DNA from 4 places in the Arthrobacter sp. NPDC080086 genome. Region 2 is predicted to be linked to each of the others. Evidence: riboswitches for the same ligand, from Rfam matches in the RefSeq annotation. Region 2 holds a riboswitch; each other region holds the start of a gene.

Region 1 (4,620 bases), on a different contig from region 2:
CAGGGCCGAAAGCAGGATCAGCGGGTCGTTGGAGGGAACCTGCAGGCCCTTCCTCAGGTGGGAGGCCCAGCCGCCGTCGTAGTCGCCGTAGAGGCCCACGACGTCGGCGAAGAAGATCGCGTCGAATTTCGCGTCCTCCAGCTGCCGGGCCAGGTCGGTCCAGAGCTGCAGTTCGTTGAAGCGGTGCTGCTGGGCCTCGGGGCGGCGCCATTGGCCGCCCATGATGTGGCTGGTGGTGTTCATGACGAACGCGCTGAGGAGCAGGCGGGGGCGGGGTCCGTCGAAGCGGGGGCTGGCTGGTGAAGTCATGGTTCTGCTTTCCGAAGTGGGGTGCCGGGGCCGCGGTCAGAGCCGCTTGTCGAGGCGGCGGGCCAGGCGGGAGCCGCCGAACTGGACGAGGGTGACCAGCAGGATCATCAGGATGATCGCGGTGATCATCAGCGGGGTTTCGTAGCGGTAGTAGCCGTAGCGGATGGCGAAGTCGCCGATCCCGCCGCCGCCCACCAGCCCGGCCATTGCCGAGTAGGAGATGAAGCTGACGGTCATGATGGTGATGGAGCTGACCAGTCCCGGCCGGGCCTCCACCAGCAGCACGTCCCGGACGATCTGGGACCGGCTGGCTCCCATCGAACGGGCGGCCTCCACCACCCCGCTGCCGAGTTGGCTGAGGTTCTGTTCCACGAAGCGGGCGAAGTACGGGATGGCGTTGATGCTCAGCGGGACGATCACCGCGGCCGTGCCGATGGTGGTGCCCACGATGAAGCGGGTCACCGGGATGATGGCGATCAGCAGGATCAGGAACGGGAAGGACCGGACCAGGTTGACCAGGCCGTCCAGGACCCGGTGGAGCCGGGGCCGGTGCCGCAGCCCGCCGGGGCCGATCGTGTAGAGCCAGACGCCCAGCGGCGTGCCGATCAGGACGGCCAGCGGGATCGCGACCAGCAGCATGGCCAGGGTCTGGCCCATGGCGGCGCCGATTTCGGGCAGGACCGAGAGGATGCGCTCAAGCATGGATCAGGCCTTTCGGGGCGGGGCCGGCCGGGGCGGCTGCCCGGTGGGGCCGGTTCAGCTCGATGGCGTCGGAGACCAGGTACCGCCCGATCGAGGTGGCGGGGTGGAAGCCGGGGCGTTCGAGCTCGGCCAGGTCGAATTGCTCGACGATCCGGCCGTCCTCCATGACCGCGACGTTGTCCGCGATGGCCTTGATGACGTTCATTTCGTGCGTGACCACCACGATCGTGATGCCGAATTCGGCGTTGACGTCAGCGAGGTACTGCAGCACGGAGGCGGTGGTCCGGGGGTCCACGGCCGACGTCGGTTCGTCGCAGAGCAGGACCTTCGGCTCCGTGGCCAGCGCCCGGGCGATGGCCACCCGCTGCTTCTGGCCGCCGGAGAGCTTCGCGGGGTAGCTGGCGGCCTTGTCCGCGAGGTCCACGATGGCCAGGGCGTCGGCCGCCCGGCGCCGGCGTTCGGCCTTCCCCACCCCGGCGAACTTCAGTGAGAGCTCCACGTTCTCCTGCGCGGTGAGGTTGTTGAGCAGGTTGAAGTGCTGGAAGATCATGCCGATTCCGTGCCGGCTGCTGCGCAGTTCCGGCTCGCTTAGGGCGGTCAGGTCCACGCCGTCGACCAGGACCCGGCCCGAAGTGGGGCGTTCGAGCAGGTTGATGTTGCGCAGCAGCGTGGATTTGCCGGCGCCGGAGAACCCGATGATGCCTTGGATCCGGCCGCGCTCCACGGTGAGGGTGACGTCGTCGACGGCGGTGAACCGGCCGTCCTTCGACGGGAACGAGGTGCTGACGTTCTGGATCTCGATCACAGCAGACCGCCCGCGATCCGGGCCGGCGCTGCCGTCGTTGTGGTGTTCATGATTCCTCCGGGGCTCGCCCGAGGAAAGCCTCATCCCCCGGCGCCGGGGCAGCGCAAAGCGCGGCCTCTCGGGTCCGTGGAACAGTGGTTCTCCATCGGTCCTGGCGGTAGCACCGTCCTCATCGAGGGGGTTGCTGCGGCGTCACGGAGCCAGGTCTCTCAGCCGCTCGGGATGGTTACCCCACGAATCTGGCACACGCCCGGCCGAGGTGAAAGCGGCGCGTCACACGCCGTAAAGCTCCCGTCAGTCCCGGTTAAAGGCCCAGGAGCGGCGCTTCCCTGGCCGGGCAGGCGTTCATGACGACGTCCAGCCCGGCGGCCTTGGCGCGTTCGGCCGCGGCCTCGTCGATGACGCCCAGCTGCAGCCAGACGGCGCCGGCGCCGGCGGCAATCGCCTGGTCCACCACGTCGCCGACGCGTCCGGAGTTCACGAAGCAATCCACGACGTCGATGGGCCGCTTCTCCGCCGGGATTTCCGCCAGCGAGCGGTAGCCGGCCTCTCCGTGCACGTCGTCGCCGGGCAGGTTGACCGGGATGATGTCCATGCCCAGGCGGTCGCGGATGAACAGCGACGTGTCGTAGGCAGCACGCCATTGGTTGGTGCTCAGGCCCACGATGGCCCACCGGCCCTTGGTGCGCAGGAGGCGTTCGACGACGGCGGGATCGTTCACGTGGCTCATGCGGCCAGCCTACGTCCGCCGGCAGCGGCCCCGCAGTAGGGAATCCCACCCCGGGCACTGTGCCGAATTTCTAATCGGGCCAGACACCTCACGTCCGCAGGTTTCCGAATATTACGCGCCCATTTGGCGAAAATCCGCCGTTCGGTTTTAGTAGACAGTGACCATCCCGAGCGGCCGAGAGACCTGGATCGATGACGCCGCAGCAACCCTGGTCGACGGACCTCCACCCCGGAGCCCGCCGATAACGAGGACGCACGCCGAGGGAAGGGTCCGGACTGACTACCCGGGCCAAAGGCTGCTTCCGTAGGGTGCTACTGCCAGGACCGATGGAGTAACCCTATGACTGCTGTCCTGCACCCGTCCCAGCCCCGGGCCGACGCCCGGCCCGGCTCCGGCACCCCCGCCCTCCCGGTGTCCTTCCGCGGCCTGGGCCGCGCCTTCGGGACCGGCCCCGCCGCGCACACCGTCCTCCGGGATGTCAGCTTCGACGTTGTCCCCGGCGAGGTGCTCGCCATCCTGGGCGCCTCCGGCTGCGGCAAGTCCACCCTGCTCCGGGCCGCCGCCGGACTCGACGCCGCCACCTCCGGCAGCGTCGCCATAGACGGCGAACCGGTCCGCGGCGTCGACGACCGCTGCGCCTTCGCGTTCCAGGAGCCGCGGCTGCTGCCCTGGCATACCCTCCAGGCGAACATCGCCATCGGCCTGCCCGCCGGCGTCAGCGCCCGCGACGGCAAGGCCAAAGTGGCCCGCCTGTTGGAACTCGTGGGACTGCAGGACTTCGCCAAACACCGCCCCCGGGAGGTCTCCGGCGGCATGGCCCAGCGCGCGTCGCTGGCCCGTGCCCTGGCCCGGAACCCCGGCGTGCTGCTCCTCGACGAGCCCTTCGGCGCCCTCGACGCACTGACCCGGATCAAGATGCAGGACCTGCTCCTGGAGGTCCACCGCGCCGAACCCACCACGGTGCTGCTGGTGACGCACGACGTCGACGAGGCCCTGCAACTGGCGGACCGCATCATCGTCCTCGGCCGGGAGGACACCGAATCGTCCCCGGCCGGCGCCACGATCGTGCGCACCCTCGCCGTCCCCGGCGGACGGCCACGGGACCGCGCCTCGGCCGAACTGGCCCGAATGCGCACCTCGCTCCTGGCCAGCCTCGGCGTCGACGGCCACTAACGGCCCCGCCCCCGCCGCCCCGGTCACGGCCTGAACGGTCCGTCCGCTCCCGGCAGGCAGCGCCGCCGGTACCACAGCACCGGACCGGCGAGCCGCCCGCTCCCCGCGCCGGCGGCCACCCGCATCACTCTCCTGTCTCTTTCGCATCGCTCGCACCGCCCGTAAAGGAACTTCCATGGCTCCCACCCGCACCACGTCCCGCCGTTTCGTCCTCACCGCCGTCGCCGCCTCCGCGGCCCTGGCCCTCACCGGGTGCGTCGCCGGGGAAGGCTCCGGCAGCCAGCCCGCAGCCGCCGCGGCCGCCGGCGGCAACGGCGGCGGCACGCTGACCATCGACTTCGCCACCTACAACCCGCTGAGCCTAGTGATCAAGAAGAAGGGCTGGCTGGAGGCCGCCCTTAAGGACCAGGGCGTCACCGTCAAGTGGGTCCAGTCGGCCGGCTCCAACAAGGCCAACGAGGCACTCCGTTCCGGCGCGGTGGACGTCGGCTCCACCGCCGGTTCGGCCGCGCTCCTGGCCAAGGCCAACGGCTCCCCGATCAAGACCATCGACATCTTCTCCCAGCCCGAATGGGCCGCCCTGGTCACCAAGCCCGGCTCCGGCATCAGCACGGTGGCGGACCTGAAGGGCAAGTCGGTCGCGGCCACCAAGGGCACGGACCCGTACTTCTTCCTGCTGCAGGCGCTGTCCGAGGCCGGCCTCTCGCCCAAGGACGTCACCGTGCAGAACCTGCAGCACGCGGACGGCCGCACCGCCCTGGAGAACGGATCCGTGGACGCCTGGTCCGGGCTGGACCCGATCATGGCCGGCGCCGAGCAGAAGGGCGCCAAGCTCTTCTACCGGAACCTCTCGTTCAACACCTACGGCTTCCTCAACGCCACCGAGTCCTTCCTCAAGGAC
Region 2 (4,620 bases):
GCCGGATCATCACGGTGGACCGCGGCCGCTACACCGCGGTCGTCGCCGAGGGCACCGATGAAGAGCGCACCGTGATCGCCGCGCGTGCCCGCGAACTGCGCCGCAATCCGGTGGTGGCCGGCGACTTCGTCTCCCTCGTCGGCAACGTCAGCGGCGAACCGGACACCCTCGCCCGGCTGGTGAAGATCCAGGACCGGCGCACCCTGCTGCGCCGCAGCGCCGACGACACCGATCCGATCGAGCGGGCCGTGGTGGCCAACGCGGACCAGCTGGTGGTCGTCGTGGCCGCTGCCAACCCGGAGCCCCGCACCGGCTTCATCGACCGCGCGCTGGTGGCCGCCTACGACGCCGGGATCGAGCCACTGCTGCTGATCACCAAGGCCGACATCAAGGACCCGGCCGAGCTGCTGGCGAACTACCGCCACCTCGACCTGCCCGTCATCATCTCCAAGACCGCCGACGCCTCCGCCTCCGGCATCGACGCCCGCTCCGACGACGGCCTCTCCGCCCGGCTGGACGGCCCGGCCGTCGCCGAACTGCACGGCTACCTGGACGGCAGGGTCACCGTCATGCTCGGCCACTCCGGCGTCGGCAAGTCCACCATGGTCAACGCCCTCACGGGGGCGGAGCGGGCCACCGGTGGCGTCAACGCCGTCACGGGCCGCGGCCGCCACACCTCTTCCTCCGCCCTGGCGCTGAAGGTCACGGATGCCCCGGCCGGCAGCTGGATCATCGACACCCCCGGGATCAGGTCCTTCGGGCTGGCCCACGTGGACCCGGACCGCATCCTGCGTTCCTTCCCCGACCTGGCCCCCGGCACCGAGGACTGCGAGCGCGGCTGCAAGCACGACGCCACCGCCGTCAACTGCGGCGTGGACGCGTGGGTCCAGGCCGGCCACGCGGGCCCCTCGGGCCCGGCCCGGCTGGCCTCGCTGCGCCGGCTGCTGGGCACCGACCCGCGGCAGGAGGCCCAGGAGACCAAGGAACTGGGCACCGTCTCCTGACCGTATGTCGCCTCTTCGCCCCGCGGGCGATCCGGCCGTCCGGGACGTGGCCTCCCCGGCCGGAGCGCGTTTAGACGGTAGTTTGGAAGCATGAGCCAACCCGCGTCGAGCTACAACGATGACCTGCGCCTTGCCCACGTCCTGGCGGACTCGGTCGATTCCCAGACCATGAGCCGCTTCAAGGCCCTTGACCTCAAAATCGAGACGAAGCCGGACCTGACGCCGGTCACCGACGCCGACAAGGCCGCCGAGGAGGCCATCCGCGGCCAGCTCTCCCGCTCCCGCCCCCGCGACGCCGTCCTGGGCGAGGAATTCGGCAGCTCGGGCCACGGCTCCCGCCGCTGGATCATCGACCCGATCGACGGCACCAAGAACTTCGTCCGCGGCGTCCCGGTCTGGGCCACCCTGATCGCTCTGGTGGACGAGGGCGAGCCGGTGGTCGGCGTCGTCAGCGCCCCCGCCCTCGGCAAACGCTGGTGGGCCGCCAAGGGCGCCGGCGCCTACACGGGCCGCTCGCTGGCCGCCGCCACCCGGCTGCGGGTTTCGAACGTCTCGGACCTCTCGGATGCCTCCCTCTCCTACTCCAGCCTGGGCGGCTGGAAGCAGCGCGGTAACCTCGACGAATTCCTAGGCCTGACCGAGGAGGTCTGGCGCACCCGCGCCTACGGCGACTTCTGGTCCTACTGCCTGGTGGCCGAGGGCGCCGTCGACATCGCCTGCGAGCCGGAGCTGAACCTCTACGACATGGCCGCCCTGGTCCCGATCGTCACCGAGGCCGGCGGCCGGTTCACCTCCCTTGAAGGCGAGGACGGCCCGTTTGGCGGCAACGCCCTGGCCACGAACTCGATCCTGCACTCCGAGGTCCTCAAGCGGCTCAATCCGAACCTCGACGACCTGCTCTAGAGCGGCGCCTTCCCTAAGGGCCGGTTCCGCGTAACACAGCGCTTCACATTGCCGCGCCCCTTTCCGGGGCGCGGCACTCGTGTCCTAGGCTCGAACCAGGTCACGAGTGCCAGCGCAAAACCCCGGTTTGCTGGCCGGCAACCCTCCTTTCGCGGCGGGGTGCCCCGGGTGACGACCTGGCCGGTCCGGAGCGGACCCGGCAAGCGCGGATCCCCAGCACGCGGGGTCCTTTTCGAGCGAGGTCCCATGTCCACTGCCATTTTTTCGTCCCTAGCGTCCACCTCCACGGCTGTATCCGCCGCGCGCGCCCCGCTGGCCGCCGTGACCGGCGCCGAGATCCAGGCGCCGCTGATCCAGGGCGGCCAGGTCCGCTACGCCAATCTGGACTACGGCGCCTCGGCCCCCGCCCTGTCCGTGGTTTCCGCCTACCTCAACGAGATCCTGCCCTACTACGCCAGCGTCCACCGCGGCGCCGGCTACGCCTCCCAGCTGAGCACCTCGGTGTATGAGAACGCGCGGACCATTGTGCGGGAGTTCGTCGGCGGCCGGCCCGACGACGCGGTCATCTTTACCCGGAACACCACCGATTCGCTGAACCTCCTGGCCGGGTGCCTGCCCACCGCCGGCGGCCGGCACCTGGGCGAGGTCCTGTACCTGGACATCGAACACCACGCGAACCTCCTGCCTTGGCAGGGGGTTCCGCACCGCAGCGTCGTCGCCTCGCCGACCCTCGCCGGGACGCTGGCGCGGCTCCGGGCCGAGCTGGCAACCGGCGGCATCAGCCTCCTCGCGGTCACGGGCGCGTCGAATGTCACCGGCGAGATCCTGCCCGTCCGGGAGCTGGCTGCGCTGGCGCACGAGCACGGGGCGCGGATCGTCGTCGACGCAGCGCAGCTGGCCCCGCACCGCCGCATCGACGTCGCGGCCGACGGCATCGACTACGTCGCCTTCTCGGGGCACAAGCTCTACGCGCCCTTCGGCGCGGGTGTCCTGGTGGGGCGGCCGGACTGGCTCGACGCCGGGACGCCGCATCTGGCCGGCGGCGGCGCCGTCCGCGACGCCCGGCTGGACGCCGTCAGCTGGACCACCGGACCTGCCCGGCACGAGGGCGGCTCCCCCAACGTCCTCGGCGCGGCCGCCCTGGCCCGCGCCACCCAGGCGGTCGCGGCCCTGGACGAAGCATCCTGGCACGGCCACGAGGATGCCATCCGGTCCTTCCTTGCCGACGGCCTGCGGGAGATCGACGGCGTGAGCGAGCACCACATCTTCGAGGAGACCGACCGCGGGGAGGGCCACGGCACCATCGGCGTCGTGAACTTCTCGGTCGCGGGGTACGACGCCGGTCTCGTCGCCGCGTACCTGTCCGCAGAGCACGGGATCGGTGTGCGGGACGGCAGGTTCTGCGCGCATCCGCTGCTCAAGCGGCTGGGCCTGCCCGCCGGGTCGCTGCGGGCCAGCTTCGGCCTGGGCTCCCGGCTCGAGGACGCCGAGCGGCTGCTGGCCGCGCTGCGGACGCTGCGGCGGGACGGCCTGGGCTGGGACTACCTGGTGGATGCCGGGCGCTGGGTACCGGCGAACGACACCCGCAGCTACCCGCACTGGGCGCCCAACACCCCCGGCACCGCCGGGGCGGCCCCCTGCACCCTCGACGGCCCCGAATAGCCGGTTTACGGTAGATTCGACGGGTATCTTCCCGAGCTGCCGAAGGAGAGTTCACGTGGCAGGCGGCGGCCCCAAACTGCATCAGAACCGGCGGAAGGAGCTCGGAGCGAGCTTCCAGGACGGCGGGGAACACTACGACCGGGTGCGGCCCGGCTATCCCGCCGACTCCGCCGACTGGCTCATTCCCGCCGGAGCCCGGGACGCGGCCGACGTCGGGGCGGGGACCGGTAAGTTCACCGCCCTTCTCGTGGCCCGCGGCCTGGCCACGGCCGCCGTCGACCCGTCGGCGGACATGCTGGACCAGCTGCGCGCCGCCCTCCCTGGTGTCCCGGCCACGGTGGGGACCGCCGAACACACAGGCCTCCCGGCGTCTGCGTTCGACCTGGTGACGGTGGCGCAGGCCTGGCACTGGTGCGAGCCGCTGCAGGCCAGCACCGAGGCCGCCCGCATCCTGCGTCCGCACGGGGTGCTCGGGCTAATCTGGAACCAGCTGGACACCTCCGTGCCGTGGGTGCACCGCCTCTCCCGGATCATGCACGCCGGGGACGTCCACAAACCCTCGTTCCGCCCACCGGTCGGCCCGGAGTTCACCGGGCTGGAGAGCCACCTGACCCGGTGGGAGGACCCGGTGACGCCGGAGGAGATCCTGGAGCTAGCCAAGTCCCGCAGCTACTTCCTGCGGGCCGGCGAGGCCACCCGGGCCAAGGTGCTGGCCAACCTCCAGTGGTACCTGTACGAGCACCTCAGTCATGGTCCCGGCGAGACGCTGGCCCTGCCCTACCTCACCAAAAGCTGGCGCGCGATGAAGGTCTGAGCCTATGATTTCGGTATGCCTAACTTTTTTGTTCAGGCATACGGAACTCATTTGACCCACCAGCCGCAGGAGCCTGCAATGTTGCACCTCGCCGAACAGGATCCCGCCGCCGGCGGCCGGAGCCCGGTCCGTGGCAGGAAGGGGCCCCGCCGGGCCCTGCTGGCGCTGCTGGGGCCGGCCTTCGTCGCCGCTATCGCCTATGTGGATCCCGGCAATGTGGCGGCCAACCTTACCGCG
Region 3 (4,620 bases), on a different contig from region 2:
CCGAATCGGGGGTGCACGCCGCCCTTGACGGCCTCGACCCCGAGGGCCGTGGCGATACGGTCGGTGGTGGCCGCGAGGCCATCCTTTTCACAGGCGTAAGAGACGTGATCCATGCGCATGCCCTCATCTTGGCACTTTGTGATGGACCTCTCAGCTTAGGCTGTCCTAACCTCGCCGGCGCCGCCCGGAGGGTCCCCGTGCCGCCCGGCGCGGCCGGGGAAATCCGCCGGAGAAGCCGTCCCGGGGACCGGTTTCTTCATCTTTGTCACAAAGCTATCCGGACCGGTTTCCGGCTTCCTACACTGGGAGCAGGTCATGAGTGCCAGCGCCAAGCCCCGGCTCGCTGGCCGGCAACCCTCCTTGCGCGGTGGGGTGCCCCGGGTGAAGACCTGGCCCTCCGGCGACCGCCGGCGGGGCAAGCGCGGCGCCAGGGCCGTGACGATATTCCGGGACCTGCCAGCGGCGCAGGACCCGGGAGGCGGTGCCGTCCTGAGCCCAGTCACAGGAGACACCATGTCCAACGCCTGGTCCTTTGAAACCCGTCAGATTCACGCCGGCCAGCAGCCGGACGCCGCCACCGGCGCCCGTGCGCTGCCGATCTACCAGACGACGTCGTTCGTCTTCCCGAGCGCCGAGAGCGCCGCCAACCGGTTCGCCCTGGCCGAGCTCGCCCCCATCTACACCCGAATCGGCAACCCCACCCAGGACGCGGTCGAACAGCGCATCGCCAGCCTGGAGGGCGGCCTCGGCGCGCTGCTGCTCAGTTCCGGGCAGGCGGCGGAAACCTTCGCCATCCTCAACATCGCCGAGGCCGGGGACCACGTGGTGGCCAGCCCCAGCCTCTATGGCGGCACCTACAACCTGCTGGCCCACACTCTGAAGAAGTTCGGCATCTCCGTGACCTTCGTGGCGGACCCGGACAACCTGGACCAGTGGCGCGAGGCGGTGCAGCCGAACACCAAGCTGTTCTTCGGGGAGGTGGTCTCCAATCCGCGCCAGGACGTCCTGGACATCGAGGGAATCTCGGACGTGGCCCACCAGGCAGGGGTGCCGCTGATCGTGGACAACACCCTCGCCACCCCGTACCTGATCCGGCCGCTGGAGTGGGGCGCGGACATCGTGGTGCACTCGGCCACGAAGTACCTGGGCGGCCACGGCTCGGCGATCGCCGGTGTGATCGTGGACTCCGGGAAGTTCGACTTCGGCGCGGACCCGGAGCGGTACCCCGGCTTCAACACCCCCGACCCCAGCTACAACGGCCTGGTCTACGCCCGGGACCTGGGCGCGGACGGCGCACTGGGGGCCAACCTCTCCTACATCCTCAAGGCCCGGGTCCAGCTGCTGCGCGACCTCGGCTCCGCCGTCGCGCCCTTCAACGCCTTCCTGATCGCCCAGGGCATCGAGACGCTGAGCCTGCGGGTGGAGCGGCACGTCGCCAACGCCACCCGGGTGGCCGAATGGCTGGAGGGCCGGGAGGACGTCGAATCGGTCGCCTACGCGGGGCTGCCCTCGAGCCCCTGGTACGAGCGCGGCCGGAAGTACGGTCCCCGCGGTACGGGCGCCGTCGTCTCCTTCGTCATCGCCGGGGGAGTGGAGGCCGGCAAGCGCTTCGTCGATGCCCTGGAGCTGCACTCGCACGTGGCGAACATCGGCGACGTGCGCTCGCTGGTGATCCACCCGGCGTCGACCACGCACAGCCAGCTCAGCCCGGAGCAGCAGGCGGTGGCGGGCGTCCACCCGGGCCTGGTCCGGCTCTCGGTGGGCCTGGAGCACATCGACGACATCCTGGCGGACCTCGACGCCGGCTTCCGCGCCGCGAAGACCGGCTAGGTCCGGGACCCCTGCCGGATTTCCCCACCTTTGCGGGCCCGACGGCGGCCGGCGCGGCGTGTCCGCGGCGACCCGCCCGCCTTGGCCTTCAAAGGTGGGGAAACGGGGCGGCGGGGCGGGCGGCTGTCACATGGAAGTCACAATCTTCGCCACGACGCCGCCCTCTTTCGTAGACTCGGTGCAGGTCATGAGTGCCAGCGACAGCCCCGGCTTGCTGGCCGGCAACCCTCCTTTTGCGGCGGGGTGCCCCGGGTGAAGACCTGGCCTGCCGGTCAATTGACGGCAGGCAAGCGCGAAGTGAGGTCTTTTAACATGACGATTGCCGTCACCCGAACGGGTGTACCCGCCACCAGCCCCGCAGCAGGAAACGCCGCCGCCCCCGAAGGCACCGTGCGGTACCTGTCCGTCGGCGCCCTGGAACTCGAATCCGGCGCCGTCCTGCCGGACGTGGTGCTGGCCTACGAGACCTGGGGCACCCTGAACGCGGACGCCTCCAACGCCGTTCTGATCGAGCACGCCCTGACCGGGGACACCCACGTCACCCGCGGCGCCGGCGGGGAGCCTGGCTGGTGGGAACAGCTCGCCGGCCCCGGCGCGCCCGTGGACACGGACCGGTACTTCGTGGTGTCCATCAACATCCTCGGCGGCTGCTACGGCTCCACCGGCCCGTCCACGCCGGCGCCCGACGGCCGGCCCTGGGGATCCCGCTTCCCCCTCGTCACCCTGCGCGACAGCACCGCCGCCGAGGCCCGGCTGGCCGACGCGCTGGGCATCCACCGATGGCACGCCGTGCTCGGCGGCTCCCTCGGCGGCGCCCGGGCCCTGGAGTGGGCCGTCAGCTACCCGGAACGCGTGCGCCGCTGCGCCGTGATCGCCGTCGGCGCCTACAGCACCGCCGAACAGATCGCCTTCGCCCAGGCCCAGACCCTCGCGATCCGTCAGGACCCGCGCTTCAATGGCGGCGACTACTACGGCGGCCCCGAGCCGCATGAGGGCCTGGCGCTGGCCCGGCGGATCGCGCACATCACCTACCGCTCGGCCGCCGAACTGGAGGGCCGCTTCGGCCGGACCGGTCAGGACGGCGAGACACCGCTCGCGCCCGGGCCGCTGTCCGGCCGCGGCCGCTACCAGGTGGAGAGCTACCTGGACCACCAGGGCAATAAACTGGTGCAGCGCTTCGACGCCAACAGCTACATCGCGATCACCGAAGCGCTGATGAGCCACGACGTCGCCCGTGGCCGCGGAAACCTGCAGCAGGCGCTCGCCGGGGCTACCGCCGAGTTCTTCATCGCCGCCGTGGACTCGGACCGGCTGTACTTTCCCGAACAGTCCCGGGAGCTCGCGGCGGCCCTGCCGGGGGAGGTGCCCATGCACGTCATCTCGGCCCCGATCGGCCACGACGGGTTCCTGACCGAGATCGGCCAGCTCGGCGGCGTCCTCCGGGAGGCGTTCTTCGCCTGAGCATCAAGGCTTCTTCGCTGGCTCTTGCCGGGGACTGGTGTGCAATTTTGCAGATAGGCTCTGCGCGATTGGTCGTTGAGGCTGCGGCGGTGACACTCCATACTCGTGGAGAATGACCGCGTGTGGTCCAACTCACACGGAGTCAGCCCAGTAAGCCGCAGGGTGTCGATGGCGACACCGAAGGAGTTCTTATGAGCACGGAAAACGCCGCCGCGAGGCGCGCAGAGGAAACCGACGTCAAGGCGTCCGGCCTCAAGAAAGTCGTCGCCGCCTCCATGGCCGGCACGGTGGTGGAGTGGTACGAATTCTTCCTCTACGCCTCCGCCGCAACCCTGGTCTTCGGCAAGGCCTTCTTCCCCAATTCCCAGACCGAACTGGACGGCATCCTGGCCGCCTTCCTGACCTACGCGGTCGGCTTCGTCGCCCGCCCCATCGGCGGCATCGTCTTCGGCCACTTCGGTGACAAGTTCGGGCGCAAGCAGCTGCTGCAGCTGAGCATCATCCTGGTGGGTGTCTCCACCTTCCTGATGGGCTGCCTGCCCACCTTCGCCCAGATCGGCTACTGGGCTCCGGCCCTGCTGGTCTTCCTGCGCTTCGCCCAGGGCTTCGCCGTCGGCGGTGAGTGGGGCGGCGCCGTCCTGCTGGTGGCCGAGCACAGCCCCAGCAAGTCCCGCGGCTTCTGGGCCAGCTGGCCGCAGTCCGCCGTGCCGCTGGGTAACCTCTTCGCCACCGCGGTGCTGTTCATCCTCTCCTCGGTCCTGTCCTCCGCCGACTTCCTCGGCTGGGGTTGGCGTGTGGCCTTCTGGCTCTCCGCCGTGATCGTCCTGATCGGCTACTACATCCGCACCAAGGTCAACGATGCGCCGATCTTCCTCGAGGCCCGCAAGGAAGTCGAAGCCGGCCACAAGGGCTACGGCGTTGCCGAGGTCTTCCGCCGCTACCCCCGCGGCGTCTTCACCGCCATGGGCCTGCGCTTCGCGGAGAACATCCTCTACTACCTCGTGGTCACCTTCTCCATCACCTACCTGAAGACCGTGGTCCACGCCGACACCACCCGCATCCTCATGCTGCTGCTGATCGCCCACGCCATTCACTTCTCTGTGGTTCCGATGGTGGGCCGGCTGTCCGACCGCCTGGGCCGCCGCCCGGTCTACATGGCCGGCGCCGTCCTCGGTGCCACCTGGGGCTTCTTCGCCTTCCCGATGATGGACACCGGCAACGACTTCATCATCCTTGCCTCGGTCATCATCGGCCTGCTGTTCCACGCCCTGATGTACGCCGGCCAGCCGGCCATCATGGCCGAGATGTTCCCGACCCGGATGCGCTACT
Region 4 (4,620 bases), on a different contig from region 2:
TGATTTCGAGCACCACCGGGGTGCCGTCGGCCCGGCGCCGGACGTCGAGGTCCACCGGCCCGGTGAGGGACAGGGCACGGACGGCGTTCATCGCCAGGTTGCCGACGTCGTTCGCCTCCCCCGCCTCCACCCGGCGGGTACTAAGGGCGTTGCCGACCTCGCCCTGCGCGAGCGCGGTTTTCTCCACGACGACGGCGAACGGCGGTGTGGTGTTGTGCGCCGGGGTTCCGAAGACCATTGGCCCGTACTCGGTGCCTGGGATGAATTCCTGGACGATCAGGCCGCCGGGAAGTCCGGCCCAGTCGACGTCGGAGCCGCTCCGGACCACCGTCACGCCGCGGCCGCCCCGGGACACCCGGGGCTTGATGACGACGGGTCCGCCCAGGAGCTCGATGGCCTCCTCCGCGCAGCGGAAGTCCCGGGGAACCCCGAAGGCGGGAACCGGAACGCCGGCAGAATGCAGCTGCCAGGCGGTGTAGAGCTTGTCATCGGCGAGCGCGACGGCGCCGGTCGGCCCGATGATGACGCGGACGTCCGGGCCAAAGCCGGCCCGGAAGGCGGCCAGGCGGGGCAGTTCCTCACTGACCGTGGGGATCACGAGGTTGATGCCCTCGGCGCCGACCAGCCGGCGCAGCGCGGACACCAGCTCGGGATCCGTGGCCGCGGGTACCCGGACCACCGGCACCCCGGAGACTTCGGCCAGGTCGCGGATGTCCGTGCCGAGGACCGGGATGCCACGTTCGGTCAGTTGCGCGGCGAGGGCACGGCCGGCGGGGCCGCCGACGCCGGTGACCAGCACGCGCGGCTTCACAGCTTCTCCATTTCGGTGCTCAGCAGGCGGACGGGTTCATAGGCCTCGGCCACCCGGCGGCGGGCCTGGCCGCCGCGGAAGGAGGCGATGCCGCGGACCCGTTCGGGCGTCATGTACGGCTTGGCCAGCTGGTCGCTGTGCATCTTCACCGCCTGGACCTTGGCGTCGACGTAGTCGTCAATGTCCACGAAGACGCTGGGGTTGAATTCCCGCGTGGCCGAGGGGCTCTCGTAACAAAGGATCGAGTGGTGCTGCCGCGCGGCCCGCAGGGTGGCCTGGTGCACCGCCTGGTGGTCCTGGTGCTGGTCGTGGTTGGAGTGGGTGAGGATGATGTCCGGGTTGAAGCGCACGATCGCGTGCTCGATGGCGCCCACCATTTCCTGGCTGTGGCGGTGCAGCTCGGTGTCCGTGAAGTTGTGATGGATCATGCCGGTCAGGCCCATGAACGTGGCGCCGCGCTGGGCGTCCAGCGACCGCTCCAGGGCGTTGCCGCCGCGCTTGCCGTCGCTCATCACCAGCCCCTGCACCTCGTGGCCGGAGTCGACGAACTTGGCGAGCGTTCCGCCGCAGGCCAGCTCCAGGTCGTCCGGGTGGGCGCCGATGGCCAGCACCCGGCGGGGCTGCCGGGCCGGGCTTCCACCGGTGCGCAGGGCGGTCAGCGCGATGGCGAGGGCGGTGAGTCCGCCCAGGGTGGCGGTCAGGTCGGCGGTCTGCCAGAACTCGGAGGCGTCCAGGGCAAAGGCGGCGACGTTGGCCAGCAGCAGCACCGCGCCGGTGGCGAGGGAAATCCGGCGCAGAAGTTCGGGACGGCGCAGCCGGCGGTGGAACCAGGATTTCCCCACCGCCGCTGCGACCAGCAGCGCAATCAGCAAGACGATTATCAAGACGTAAATCGAGACCATGAATCTTTCCAGTTCTTCTTCGAGGTGCCGGCCGCCCCCAGTGCTGCGCCGGACAAAATGATGGATCTGCAACCCGCCCGGCAGAGGCTGCCGGGTTCTGGAGGGAAGGATTGCTTGTCAAAGAACCGGTCCGCGGTATCCCGGCGGAGACGTCAAAACCCATGCGCCAGCGGCACTGCGCATACGGCCGGAAGCGGCCGCGCAGCGGGTGCTGAAAAGGCGTATGCGGTATGTGGAGACCCAGCGGAGACCTTGGACTGCCACTTCAGTAAACGTGACGCCCCTATCGGAAAACCCGAGTAGGCAATACCCGAAAAGCATTCGGCCACCGCGGACGGAACTGGCTTTTTGTACTCGATCACGACGGGCGCGATACTCGGTCGGCCTACGGCGGACGGCCTCCCGTGACCGAACATGACGGGGCCGACGCGCGGGCGCGGGCCCCGGGGTGTTAGGTTTTTTGCAGAGTAATGAGAACCGGTGCCAAGCCCTGACTGGCCGGTCGGCAACCCTCCTTTTGCGGCGGGGTGCCTCAGGTGACTACTCGGCAATCGACCATTCGAGCTGCAAGCGTGAACGTAAGGAGTTTGTCGTGTCCGACGCGACCCCGCCCCCAGTCCCCGCCCCCGGAACCGGCACCCCGGCCAACCCTCCCGCGCAGGCCGCAGCGCCCGCGGAGCGGCTGGCCTACCGGCTGCTGACCGGCCCAGACGACCGCAGCTTCTGCGAGCGGATCTCGGCCGCCCTTGCCGAGGGGTATGTGCTGCACGGCAGCCCGGCCGCAACCTTCAATGGCACATCGGTGATCGTGGCGCAGGCACTGGTGCTGCCGGCCGCCGTCGCGGAGGCGGACGCCGCGGTGGCCCGCGCCGTCGACGGTCTGGAATCCGAAGGGCTGGAATCCGAAGGGCAGGCGGGGGCATGAGCTACGCCGGGGACCTGACCCCGCAGGCAACCTGGGAACGGCTGCAGTCCGGCGCGGTGCTGGTGGACGTCCGCACCCGGGCCGAGTGGGCCCAGATCGGCGTCCCGGTGACCGGCGGGGCGGCCGCGGAGCCGGTATTCATCGAGTGGACCCGGGCCGGCGGCGTGCCGAACGAGGACTTCCTGGACGAGCTCCGGCAGCGCGTCCCGGCCGACGCCGAACTGCTCTTCCTCTGCCGGTCCGGGGCCCGCTCCGTCGCGGCGGCAGGGGCTGCGACGGCGGCGGGATTCACCGTCTACAACGTGCTGGACGGCTTTGAGGGCCAGCCGGATGAGGCCGGCGTCCGCCGCGTCAACGGCTGGAAAAACGTGGGCCTGCCGACCGACGGGACCCGCACCGCATGAGTTTCAATCCCGAGGCCGCGGACTGGAACCCGGACACCCAGGCCGTCCGTGGCGGCCTGGACCGGACCGGCTTCCAGGAAACCACCGAGCCGATCTTCCTCAACTCCGGCTTCGTCTACGAATCCGCCGCCGCCGCGGAGCGGGCCTTCACCGGCGAGGACGAGCGGTTCGTCTACTCCCGCTACGGCAACCCCTCGGTGGCCACCTTCCAGGAGCGGCTCCGCCTGCTCGAGGGCACCGAGGCGTGCTTCGCGACGGCGTCGGGCATGTCCGCGGTGTTCACCGCTCTCGGCGCGCTGCTTGGGGCCGGTGACAGGGTGGTCGCCGCCCGGTCCCTGTTCGGATCCTGCTTCGTGATCCTGAACGAGATCCTGCCGCGCTGGGGCGTGGAGACCGTCTTCGTCGACGGCCCGGACCTCGACCAGTGGCGTGACGCGCTCTCGACGCCGGCCACCGCCGTGTTCTTCGAGTCGCCGTCGAACCCGATGCAGGAGATCGTGGACATCGCCGCCGTGAGCGGGCTGGCGCACGCCGCCGGCGCCACCGTGGTGGTGGACAACGTCTTCGCCACCCCGCTGCTGCAGCGCTGCACGGACTTCGGCGCGGACGTGGTGGTCTACTCCGGCACAAAGCACATCGACGGCCAGGGCCGGGTGCTGGGCGGCGCGATCCTGGGCAGCAAGGAGTTCATCGAGGGCCCGGTCCGGCAACTGATGCGCCACACCGGACCCGCGCTGTCCGCCTTCAACGCCTGGGTGCTGACCAAGGGCCTGGAAACCATGTCGTTGCGGGTCAACCACGCCTCCGCCTCGGCGCTGCGGCTGGCAGAGTGGCTCGAGGCGCAGCAGGCCGTGACTTGGGTGAAGTACCCGCTCCTGGCCTCCCACCCGCAGCACGAGCTGGCCGCCAAGCAAATGAAGTCCGGCGGGACCGTGCTGACCTTCGAACTGGCGTCCCCGGCCGGCCGGTCCGCCAAGGATGCCGCCTTCGGGCTGCTGGACGGGCTGCGGATCATCGACATCTCCAACAACCTGGGCGACTCGAAATCGCTGATCACGCACCCGGCCACCACCACGCACCGGGCCATGGGTCCGGAGGGGCGGGCCGCTATCGGGTTGAGCGACGGCGTGGTGCGTCTCTCCGTCGGACTGGAGGACGCGGAGGACCTGATCCGGGACCTTGGCCAGGCGCTGGCGCGGATCCAGTAATCCCCGGCGGCGGCGTGGAACGTACGGCCTAGAACCGGCGGACGGGTGCCAGTGCCGGCAGCGGACCGGTAGCGGTGCCGGCGTCGGGCACGTCCCCGCCGACCGTGGTCCGCACCGCCTCGCCGACGACGGCGCCGAGCCCGGCGCGGCGCTGCAGCTCCGCACCGGTGCCCTCCGCCAGGATCCTGGCCACCCCGGCGCGCACCACGCCGAGCTCGCCCTGATCCGCCAGGACCGGGGCGAGGTAGTCCACCAGGGCGTTCACCACCTCGGCCGCGGGGCGGGGCCGGAAGGTCCCGAAGTCCAGCAGCTCGGAGGACAGCCCGCAGTTGCTCGCCTGCCAGGCCGCCATCCTCAAGAGCACGGTCGG

What was found. Region 2 has a riboswitch for S-adenosylmethionine ahead of AB0305_RS17220 (aminotransferase class V-fold PLP-dependent enzyme). Riboswitches for the same ligand answer to the same signal wherever they lie in the genome.
Region 1: linked by a shared signal. The riboswitch ahead of AB0305_RS05290 (ATP-binding cassette domain-containing protein) and the one ahead of AB0305_RS17220 (aminotransferase class V-fold PLP-dependent enzyme) in region 2 are both predicted to bind S-adenosylmethionine.
Region 3: linked by a shared signal. The riboswitch ahead of AB0305_RS16705 (homoserine O-acetyltransferase) and the one ahead of AB0305_RS17220 (aminotransferase class V-fold PLP-dependent enzyme) in region 2 are both predicted to bind S-adenosylmethionine.
Region 4: linked by a shared signal. The riboswitch ahead of AB0305_RS11770 (DUF1737 domain-containing protein) and the one ahead of AB0305_RS17220 (aminotransferase class V-fold PLP-dependent enzyme) in region 2 are both predicted to bind S-adenosylmethionine.

The regions. Positions count from the first base shown of each region.
Region 1 is NZ_JBFBKP010000008.1:74,082-78,701, reverse strand. Features, by position in the region: gene AB0305_RS05300 (NtaA/DmoA family FMN-dependent monooxygenase) at 1-309, opposite strand, end outside; gene AB0305_RS05295 (methionine ABC transporter permease) at 346-1,011, opposite strand; gene AB0305_RS05290 (ATP-binding cassette domain-containing protein) at 1,004-1,816, opposite strand; SAM riboswitch class I at 1,956-2,045, opposite strand; gene AB0305_RS05285 (CoA-binding protein) at 2,121-2,546, opposite strand; gene AB0305_RS05280 (ABC transporter ATP-binding protein) at 2,886-3,719, shown strand; gene AB0305_RS05275 (aliphatic sulfonate ABC transporter substrate-binding protein) at 3,895-4,620, shown strand, end outside.
Region 2 is NZ_JBFBKP010000060.1:17,261-21,880, reverse strand. Features, by position in the region: gene AB0305_RS17230 (ribosome small subunit-dependent GTPase A) at 1-1,004, shown strand, start outside; gene hisN (histidinol-phosphatase) at 1,095-1,907, shown strand; SAM riboswitch class IV at 2,006-2,119, shown strand; gene AB0305_RS17220 (aminotransferase class V-fold PLP-dependent enzyme) at 2,154-3,569, shown strand; gene AB0305_RS17215 (class I SAM-dependent methyltransferase) at 3,625-4,383, shown strand; gene AB0305_RS17210 (Nramp family divalent metal transporter) at 4,462-4,620, shown strand, end outside.
Region 3 is NZ_JBFBKP010000056.1:20,517-25,136, forward strand. Features, by position in the region: gene AB0305_RS16695 (VOC family protein) at 1-119, opposite strand, end outside; SAM riboswitch class IV at 312-428, shown strand; gene AB0305_RS16700 (bifunctional o-acetylhomoserine/o-acetylserine sulfhydrylase) at 514-1,830, shown strand; SAM riboswitch class IV at 2,014-2,129, shown strand; gene AB0305_RS16705 (homoserine O-acetyltransferase) at 2,143-3,291, shown strand; gene AB0305_RS16710 (MFS transporter) at 3,483-4,620, shown strand, end outside.
Region 4 is NZ_JBFBKP010000029.1:23,568-28,187, forward strand. Features, by position in the region: gene AB0305_RS11760 (ATP-grasp domain-containing protein) at 1-811, opposite strand, end outside; gene AB0305_RS11765 (PIG-L deacetylase family protein) at 808-1,713, opposite strand; SAM riboswitch class IV at 2,180-2,292, shown strand; gene AB0305_RS11770 (DUF1737 domain-containing protein) at 2,396-2,638, shown strand; gene AB0305_RS11775 (rhodanese-like domain-containing protein) at 2,635-3,042, shown strand; gene AB0305_RS11780 (O-succinylhomoserine sulfhydrylase) at 3,039-4,250, shown strand; gene AB0305_RS11785 (glutamate--cysteine ligase) at 4,279-4,620, opposite strand, start outside.